DNA from 2 places in the Providencia sp. Marseille-Q8014 genome. Region 2 is predicted to be linked to the other one. Evidence: predicted binding sites of a transcription regulator. Region 2 holds the regulator's gene; the other holds the start of a gene.
The links. Region 2 encodes ArgR, which controls arginine synthesis, uptake and breakdown. Its sites were predicted from a motif close to ANTGAATAAAAATACANT; they were not measured.
Positions count from the first base shown of each region.

Region 1: argA (amino-acid N-acetyltransferase) is a predicted target of ArgR. The motif match lies at 2,056-2,073, and genes of this name have one in related genera.

Region 1 covers NZ_CBCOPT010000001.1:3,338,527-3,343,461, forward strand. Annotated here, with positions in the region: tRNA gene ACWPW6_RS14820 (tRNA-Met) at 217-293, shown strand; tRNA gene ACWPW6_RS14825 (tRNA-Met) at 324-400, shown strand; tRNA gene ACWPW6_RS14830 (tRNA-Met) at 430-506, shown strand; gene amiC (N-acetylmuramoyl-L-alanine amidase AmiC) at 611-1,861, opposite strand; gene argA (amino-acid N-acetyltransferase) at 2,108-3,451, shown strand; gene ACWPW6_RS14845 (hypothetical protein) at 3,511-4,080, opposite strand; gene recD (exodeoxyribonuclease V subunit alpha) at 4,138-4,935, opposite strand, start outside.
Region 2 covers NZ_CBCOPT010000001.1:3,798,676-3,803,610, forward strand. Annotated here, with positions in the region: gene ACWPW6_RS16920 (helix-turn-helix domain-containing protein) at 1-124, shown strand, start outside; gene mdh (malate dehydrogenase) at 204-1,142, opposite strand; gene argR (transcriptional regulator ArgR) at 1,582-2,052, shown strand; gene mpl (UDP-N-acetylmuramate:L-alanyl-gamma-D-glutamyl-meso-diaminopimelate ligase) at 2,237-3,616, opposite strand; gene fbp (class 1 fructose-bisphosphatase) at 3,918-4,925, shown strand.

The DNA.
Region 1 (4,935 bases), 460 kb from region 2:
CGGCATCGTGAATTCATTTTATTGTCGATAAATTATCCAGTTAAACGTTTTTAAGTAGAACCTTAGACAAAACCCATTACGACTTCAATGATTGCCCCTAACGATTAAAAAAACACCACAATGATGATATTTTGTTCTATCCGTGCTGGATTTTGAAAAAAAAACACAAAAAAACTTGCATCAGGTCTCATCCCGAGTATAGTGCCCGCTATCGGACGCGGGGTGGAGCAGCTTGGTAGCTCGTCGGGCTCATAACCCGAAGGTCGTCGGTTCAAATCCGGCCCCCGCAACCAATAAAAAATCAGCATCAAAAATATTTCAGGCGCGGGATGGAGCAGCCTGGTAGCTCGTCGGGCTCATAACCCGAAGGTCGTCGGTTCAAATCCGGCTCCCGCAACCAATATCCCCTGTTATATTGACCTCTTCAGTCGCGGGGTGGAGCAGCTTGGTAGCTCGTCGGGCTCATAACCCGAAGGTCGTCGGTTCAAATCCGGCCCCCGCAACCACTTGTTATACTTCCCTTATCTTCCCAAACCTACCATGAAAGAAAAAAGGTGACTCACTTTTCAGTTCATCACCCTACACTATTTAAAATTTTGCAATACAGAAACTAATTTCTAATCGCTAACTCACCACCATTACGGAAATAAGCTTTAATTCCTTGAAAAATAGACTCTGCCATTTGTTGCTGGAACTTAGCTGTTTTCAGCTTACGCTCTTCTTCCAAATTACTAATGAAAGCCGTTTCCACGAGAATTGATGGGATCTCTGGTGCTTTTAGTACCGCAAAACCCGCCTGATCGACTTTGTTTTTATGCAGTCGATTGACTTTCCCCATACGTTTTAAAACTTCATCGCCGAACTTCAAGCTATCATTAATTGTTGCAGTTTGAACTAAGTCGAGCATTGTATGATCCAGATACGCATCACCACTTTTGCTAACACCACCAATTAAATCGGCCTCATTCTGAGTTTGCGCAAGGTAACGTGCAGTATTACTTGTCGCCCCTTTCGTCGATAGTGCGAATACAGAAGAACCATGAGCAGAGCGATTCGTGAAAGCATCCGCGTGAATAGACACAAACAGGTCTGCTTGCATTTTACGAGCCTTAGCGACCCTAACTTTCAATGGAATAAACACATCTTCATTACGGGTCATATAGGCACGCATTTTAGGATCTTTATCAATCAACGCCTTCAAACGCCGTGCAATTTGTAACACAACATCTTTTTCGCGTGTTTTATATTTGCCCATCGCTCCGGGGTCTTCACCGCCGTGCCCTGGGTCAATCATAATGATAATTGGGCGATCAGTTCCTGCTTTACCGGGCTTTTTGGCCTGAGCAGGCATTTTTTCTTCTAAGTCACCTTTATTATAATCCTCTAGCAAAGCCAACAGAGGGTCATCGGATGTTTCCACACCTTGCCCTGGATAAAAATCCATCACTAAACGGTTTTTAAACTCGGCAACAGGCCCCATCGTGAAGATCTGTGGACTAACCTTATTTTTTACTTCAAAAACGAGACGTACAGTTTTCGGGTCAAACTGCCCCACTCTAACGAGTTTAAGGTAGGGGTCTCGCGATTGAATCTGAGTTCCCATTTGCTTCAGGATGTTATTCAGTTGTACCCCTTCGAGATCAATCACTATGCGCTCAGGGTTATGCAATACCAACTGACGATATTTTAATGGAGCATTAGATTCTAGCGTTACGCGCGTATAACTTGATGCCGGCCATATACGCACCGCAATAACATTTGTATTCGCAGCGAAACCAAATGGGCTGACACTAAGTAACATAACCGCAGCCGCCCCCTGTATAAGGCGACGTTTAGATGGACAGTGATCTTGGTGACTCATCAATAATTCCGAACCTAAAACTGAATATCAGGTGATTTTAGAATAAAAGCCAAATTGAGGCCAGAAACATAAACTCTAGCGAATCATTCGCATGCTGTCATCAAGAATACACATTTAAATATAGAGATATGTAAACTCAAATAATAAAAATGTTACAAGTCTTGTTCTATCTTTTACTTGATATTTATCGCCAAAAAGAATAAAAATACATTAATAGCGAATAAAAATTCAATTATGAGGATGGTTATGAAAGAGCGCAGCACCGAGCTGGTTGATGAGTTTCGCCATTCGGTACCTTATATTAATGCCCACCGCGGCAAAACATTTATTATTATGCTTGGCGGAGAAGCAATTGCGCATGAAAATTTTCCAAGTATTGTCAATGACATAGGTTTATTACATAGCCTTGGCATCCGCATTGTTGTTGTTTACGGCGCTCGCCCTCAGATTGAGAACATCTTGGCTGAACACAATTATGAAGCGGTTTATCATAAACATACTCGGGTGACAGATTCGAATACACTTGAATATGTGAAACAAGCTTCAGGCGCTTTATTACTTGATATCACTGCTCGTTTATCGATGAGTCTTAGCAATACTCCTTTACAAGGCGCTCACATCAACGTTGTCAGTGGAAACTTTGTCATCGCCCAACCGCTTGGTGTCGATGACGGTATTGATTATTGTCATAGTGGTCGTATTCGTCGTATCGATGAAGATGCTATCAATAAGCAACTTGATAATGGTTCTATTGTATTAATTGGGCCAGTTGCAGTTTCTGTAACAGGAGAAAGTTTTAATCTCACCTCAGAAGAAATCGCAACTCAGCTTGCAGTCAAAATGAAAGCAGAAAAATTAATAGGATTTTGCTCTTCGCAAGGGGTTGCCGATAAAGAAGGGAATATTCTATCTGAATTATTTCCCAATGAGGCAGAAAATAGGATCCAAGAACTGGAAGCTGAAGGCGATTATTATTCAGGAACAGTGCGTTTTTTACGTGGCGCAGCGAAAGCCTGTCGCCGTGGTGTGCGTCGTAGTCATTTGCTCAGCTACCAAGAAAATGGTTCTTTGATTCAAGAGCTGTTTTCACGCGATGGTATCGGTACTCAAATCGTCATGGAAAGTGCAGAGCAAATTCGCCGCGCCAATATTAACGACATTGGTGGTATTCTTGAATTAATCCGCCCACTAGAACAACAAGGTATTTTAGTTAGGCGTTCAAGAGAACAACTCGAAATGGAAATCGATAAATTTACCATCATTGAACGAGATAATTTAGTCATTGCTTGTGCAGCACTCTATCCTTACCCAGAAGAAAAACTGGGTGAAATGGCCTGTGTCGCAGTACATCCTGACTATCGTAGTTCTTCGCGGGGAGAAGAACTGCTACACCGTATAGCGCTACAAGCTAAGCAAATAGGATTAGAAAAATTATTTGTGCTAACGACGCGTAGCATTCATTGGTTTCAAGAAAGAGGCTTTATTCCTGCTGAGATTGAAATGTTGCCATTGAAAAAACAAGCTTTATATAACTACCAACGCCGCTCAAAAATTTTAATGTTAGATTTAAAAGCGCCTACCGACAAATAACGCAAGCCAAACTAACCTGATCCTTTATTGAGATCAGGTTAGTTATTCAATAAATCAGCTTAAGCAATTTGGACTACTCGTGATTTCTGGCAAAGTGGCGTACTGTCGATAATGGGCTGTAGCAATGCTGACATTTCGGCAAAGGATGAACCATAGAAGTAGAAAGCGGTTTCAGTCGGCCCTTCCCATACCCCATGGATAGCACCAATATCTTCGACAGCCTCATCCATTTTGTCGAAAATATCATTGATATCACTATTCTCATAAACTTCATCAGGCAATTCAGTGCCATTTAAATAGAGTGCTAAGCCTTCTTCATCACCAAATTCAATTACCGTATCTTCTCCATGCACAATCAATCGAGAACCTTTTGGCGCTAACATAGACGAGAACAATTGAATTATCAGACTGATATTTTCGTCGTTAGCCTCAGCCACAGAAAGCTCGATATCACATTCTTCAATTTCACCGCTGTCTGAAAGTAAAGTACCACCTCCAGTCACCTGAATATCTTTATTCATCCCCTGCATGACTTGTGTAAATGCATCTTCTAAATCAGCACGTCTTTCCGGCTCGATTCTCGCTTTCAGTGTTACCGTTAACGCCGTCATAGTTGGCTGGTTATCCATATTATTACCTTTTGCATTTAAGTCTGATTTACGTAGCCACAGCTACTGCTTGTGACTCTATTTTACATTCATTAATTGTATTGCTAAACCACTACGCCGTTTTGTTGGCGTTTCAATAGCTCGACGTAAAATTTTCATATTGCAATACAAAGAAAGCGTTTTTTTAGCTCGCGTTATCGCGGTGTACACCAGTTCACGAGTCACTACTGGTGAATATACCTTCGGTAATACTAATGCGGTATGGGCGAATTCTGAACCTTGAGATTTATGCACCGTCATAGCATATGCCGTTTCATGTAGAGGTAATCGATTAGGCTGAATGCCTTTAATCGAACCATCTGGATACTGAAAGTAAGCTCTAAGAGCCCCTTCCTCATCGGGCAATATTATGCCTATATCACCATTAAATAACCCTAGCGGGCTATCATTTCGGCTAATCATAATTGGCCGTCCTGCATAGTGTTTATTGGTCTGATTAAATGGCCGATAAATAAGCCCTTGACGATGCAGTAGCTTTTCCAGCTTTTCATTTATTCCGATCACACCATAAGGCCCATCTCTTAAAGCGGTAAGTAAGCGGAATTGATTAAATTTAAACAATATCTCTGCTGGGTCATGAGCGGCTTTCACTGATAAGAGGTAATCTTGATAAAACTTCGCAGCGTCCATTAACATCTGAGCGTAATCGTCTTCACTTTCCTGTCCATAGGTCTGCACATCATTGAAGGAACTATTTAAGACTTTCTCAGCGCGCTTCACATCCCCTTCATTAACCGCAAACGCAAGCTGCCCTATGCCAGAAGAGGCAGAAAACCGATAACTTTTACGCAATAAGCACAGACTATTTCTGATAAA
Region 2 (4,935 bases):
ATGGATTATTGCAAATTTTCTTGAAATCCACCCATCAGAAATATGGCCAAGCCGCTATTTTAATCCCATTACAGGTGAATTATTAGAAAGAAAGATAAGAGAAAAAGTATCAACATCACGCTAAAAACCAATAAAAAAAACCGCTGACCCAATTCGTTAGGAGCAGCGGTTTTCTTAAAATTCAGTAAAAAACTGAGCGACAATTAGCCGTTAATGAATTTTTCGCCTAGTTCGATATCTTTTTTCAGTACATCTAGCATATCTTTCAGTGCTTTTTGTTCAAAATCACTTAATTTACCGTAAGAGATGTGCTCTTCAATCCCGTTTTTGCCTAAACGAACGGGTTGAGCAAAGAAACGGGCATGTTCACCTTCGCCTTCAGTATAAACACACTCGATCACATTAGGTTCACCTTGCAGACCGCGGATCAGAGAGAGGCCGAGACGTGCAGCTGCTTGACCCATAGACAGGGTTGCAGATCCACCACCTGCTTTTGCTTCAACAACTTCAGTACCTGCGTTTTGAATACGCTTAGTCAGTGCAGCAATTTCCTCTTCGGTGAACTCAACACCTGGAACTTGAGATAATAAAGGTAGGATCGTGACGCCTGAGTGACCACCAATGACAGGCACTTCGATTTCATGAGGTTTCTTACCTTTCAGTTCTGCAACGAAAGTATTCGAACGGATAATATCCAGCGTTGTCACACCAAACAGACGGTTTTTATCATACACACCTGCTTTTTTCAGTACTTCAGCAGCAATAGCCACTGTCGTGTTAACAGGGTTAGTAATGATACCGATCAAGGCTTTTGGACAGGTTGTCGCAATTTGTTGAGTCAAATTACGAATAATACCAGCGTTAACATTAAACAGGTCTGAACGATCCATACCTGGTTTACGAGCAACACCAGCTGAGATCAGTACAACATCGGCACCTTTCAGTGCAGGGGTCGCATCTTCACCTGAAAAACCAACCACTTTCACATCAGTTGGGATATGGCTAAGGTCTGCAGCAACACCCGGAGTTACTGGTGCGATATCGTATAGAGAGAGTTCTGAACCTGCTGGAAGCTGGTTTTTAAGAAGAAGGGCCAGAGCTTGACCAATACCACCTGCTGCGCCTAGAACTGCAACTTTCATTCTGAAACTCCTTTATTTGTACTTTAAAAAGTATATGGATTCATCTTGTTATGCATTAAACACATTACTGATAAAAAACAATTCATTAACAGATGTTGAAGCATATTAAAGTTAATACGCTTACGTACTCATTTTATCTATTCTAAACAAAATCCTTATCTGTTAATGAGATAAGGGGCACTTTTTTAACAAATAGTTTTTATCACTATTGACCTTTACATAATAAATAGTTTTTACGGATTTGTTACAAATAATACATTAGCGCATTTTTTTCTGTGCGAATTGAGTGTTTCACGCTAAAACCATCTCCGCATTGAGTGCTCGATTCATAAAGGCAGATCGTTCCTGTACACGAAACCATCATAACGCAATTTTGTTGCATAAAAATTCACATTTACGGATAATACAACTTAATTTATTGTCATAGGATGGGTTAATTATGCGTACACCGTCTAAACAAGAAGACTTGGTTAAAGCTTTTAAAGCTCTACTTAAAGAAGAAAAATTTAGCTCTCAGGCTGAAATTGTGATCGCACTGCAAGAGCAAGGCTTTGAAAATATCAACCAATCAAAAATTTCCAGAATGTTAACTAAGTTCGGTGCCGTTCGTACTCGTAACGCTAAAATGGAAATGGTTTACTGTTTACCTACTGAACCCGGTGTTCCTACTGCCACCAGCCCACTAAAAAACCTTGTACTTGATATTGATTACAATCACTCTGTTGTTGTGATTAGAACCAGCCCAGGTGCAGCGCAGCTGATCGCACGTTTACTGGATTCTTTGGGGAAAGCGGAGGGTATTTTAGGTAGCATTGCGGGTGACGATACTATTTTTTCTACGCCAGCGAATAATTTCACCACTAAAGAGCTTTATGAAGCGATCCTTGCGCTTTTTGATCAAGAACTCTAAGACTGTTGTCACTCAGGCGGGAAGCCTCTCGCCCCTTCTTTCACATCGATGCGGTCACTGTAGTCGTCAATTCTGACCTTATCTCATGACCGCCCGATGATCATCTGCAATAAAAAAGCAGCTTCAGAAGTGACTCAACCAATGAAACACTTTCGTTAAGCTGCCTTTTTTATTAAGGCTTATTTTAATTTTCGCCTTCGGCTTCGGATTTCTTTTTAAGTCCCGCAAGCAATTTACCGTGGATATCACCAAAACCACCATTACTCATGACCAAAATATGATCACCTGGCTGTGCGGTCTCAATCACCATGTTCGCTAACGCTTCAATATCAGAACTCCAACGTGCAGGTTGCACACAATTTTCAGCGATTTCAGTCACCATCCAAGGAATATTCGCAGGTTGGAAGAGAAACACTTCATCAGCACGGCCTAATGATGGTGCAATATCGTTTTTACTGATCCCCATCTTCATGGTATTTGAGCGAGGCTCAAGTACCGCAATAATCCGTGAAGTACCGCCAACTTTACTGCGTAACGCTTCTAAGGTCGCTAAGATTGCCGTTGGGTGATGAGCAAAATCATCGTAAACACTCACGCCATATTCAACACCCCGTAACTCTAAACGACGACGCGCGTTAATAAACTTATGTAATGCTCGACACGCTTCTGCTGCGGGAACACCAACATGATGTGCGGCTGCAATCGCCATTAACGCATTATGGATGTTATGGTTGCCGACTTGTGACCAAATAACGTCGCCCACTTTTTCTTGTTGGTAGAAAACTTCAAAATGGCTTCCATCATGGTTTAATTTATTAGCTTGCCACTCTCCATGTTCACCAATAAATTCTTGTTCACTCCAGCACCCCATTCCAATAACCTGTTTCAGATTTGAGTCATTATCGGGCATAAAAATTTTGCCGTTACTCGGCACAATGCGGACGAGATGGTGGAATTGCTTTTGGATAGCTTCAAGGTTGTCGAAAATATCAGCGTGATCAAATTCGAGATTATTCAACACTAAGGTTTTTGGGCTGTAATGAACGAATTTCGAGCGTTTATCAAAAAATGCACAATCGTATTCATCCGCTTCAATCACAAAGAAAGGACTTTCTCCAATTTGAGCAGAGGCCTCAAAGTTTCCAGGTACACCGCCGATCAGAAAGCCGGGCTTATAACCACAATCTTCTAATATCCATGTTAACATGCCCGCTGTGGTTGTTTTACCGTGTGTTCCTGCTACGGCAAGCACCCAGCGCTCGGGTAAAACATGGTCATGTAACCACTGAGGGCCCGATGTGTAAGTTAGGCCTTTTTCTAATACCGCTTCTACACAAGGGTTACCGCGTGTCATCGCATTACCGATAACAACCATATCCGGTGCAGGTTCAAGCTGGCTAGGGTCATAGCCCTGAATGAGTTCAATGCCTTGTTTTTCTAGCAATGTACTCATCGGAGGGTACACGTTTGCATCGGAGCCTGTCACTTTATGCCCGAGCGAACGAGCCAGTATTGCCAAACTACCCATAAACGTACCGCAGATACCCAGAATATGTATGTGCATTATTTTCCATCCAATAGCATGAGGTTTATCATTATTCTACCCATCAATGTTAGGTTTATATAGACCAAAAATTCGAATTCTTACCACAACAAAAAATGCAGAGTATTCCCAAAATCATTCAAGCGACAACACGCGGCAAGCAACAACAATTTTAAGGGGGCATACGCAAGTATGTGACTCAGGTAACAAAACTCAGCCCATAACGCTGCGATAGCAAGTATGAAGGGTATAGATAAACTCCCCGCGCAAGGGTACAATTCCCCCCTGCAAACCTCTGTCAATTATATTCAGGACCTTCGTCATGAAAACATTAGGCGAATTCATCGTCGATAAGCAACAAGATTTTCCTCATGCAACAGGAGAGCTGACCGCACTACTGTCAGCAATTAAACTGGGCGCTAAAATTATCCATCGTGATATTAACAAAGCTGGACTGGTCGACATTCTAGGCACAAGTGGTGTTTCGAATGTACAAGGTGAAGTCCAGATGAAGCTTGACCTGTATGCAAATGAAAAATTAAAAGCAGCTTTGAAAGCTCGCGGGGAAGTTGCCGGTATTGCCTCTGAAGAAGAAGATGAAATCGTCATTTTCGAAGGTGATCGTGCAGAAAACGCGAAATATGTCGTATTAATGGATCCATTAGATGGTTCTTCTAATATCGATGTAAACGTTTCCGTCGGAACAATCTTCTCTATTTACCATCGTATTACCCCAATTGGTCAGCCTGTGACTGAAGCCGACTTCTTGCAACCAGGCCATCGCCAAGTGGCTGCTGGCTACGTCGTTTATGGCTCATCCACTATGTTGGTTTATACAACTGGTTGTGGTGTTCATGCCTTTACCTATGATCCATCACTTGGCGTATTCTGCCTGTCTCACGAAAAAGTGATGTATCCAGCGGAAGGCAAAATGTATTCAATCAACGAGGGTAACTACATTAAGTTCCCTATGGGGGTTAAGAAATACATTAAGTACTGCCAAGAACAAGACGAAGCAACAGGTCGTCCATACACGACGCGCTATATTGGTTCACTCGTTGCGGACTTCCACCGTAACTTGCTCAAGGGAGGTATTTATATCTACCCAAGCACAGCGAGCCACCCAAATGGTAAATTGCGTTTACTATACGAATGCAACCCAATTGCCTTCCTTGCTGAACAAGCAGGTGGTAAGGCTAGCAATGGTCGTGACCGTATTTTAGATATCGAACCAAGTGAGCTTCACCAACGCGTACCCTTTTTTGTCGGTACCGCATCGATGGTGGAAAAAGCAGAATCATTCATGCGTGAGTTCCCTGACGCTGAATAACTTGATTTCT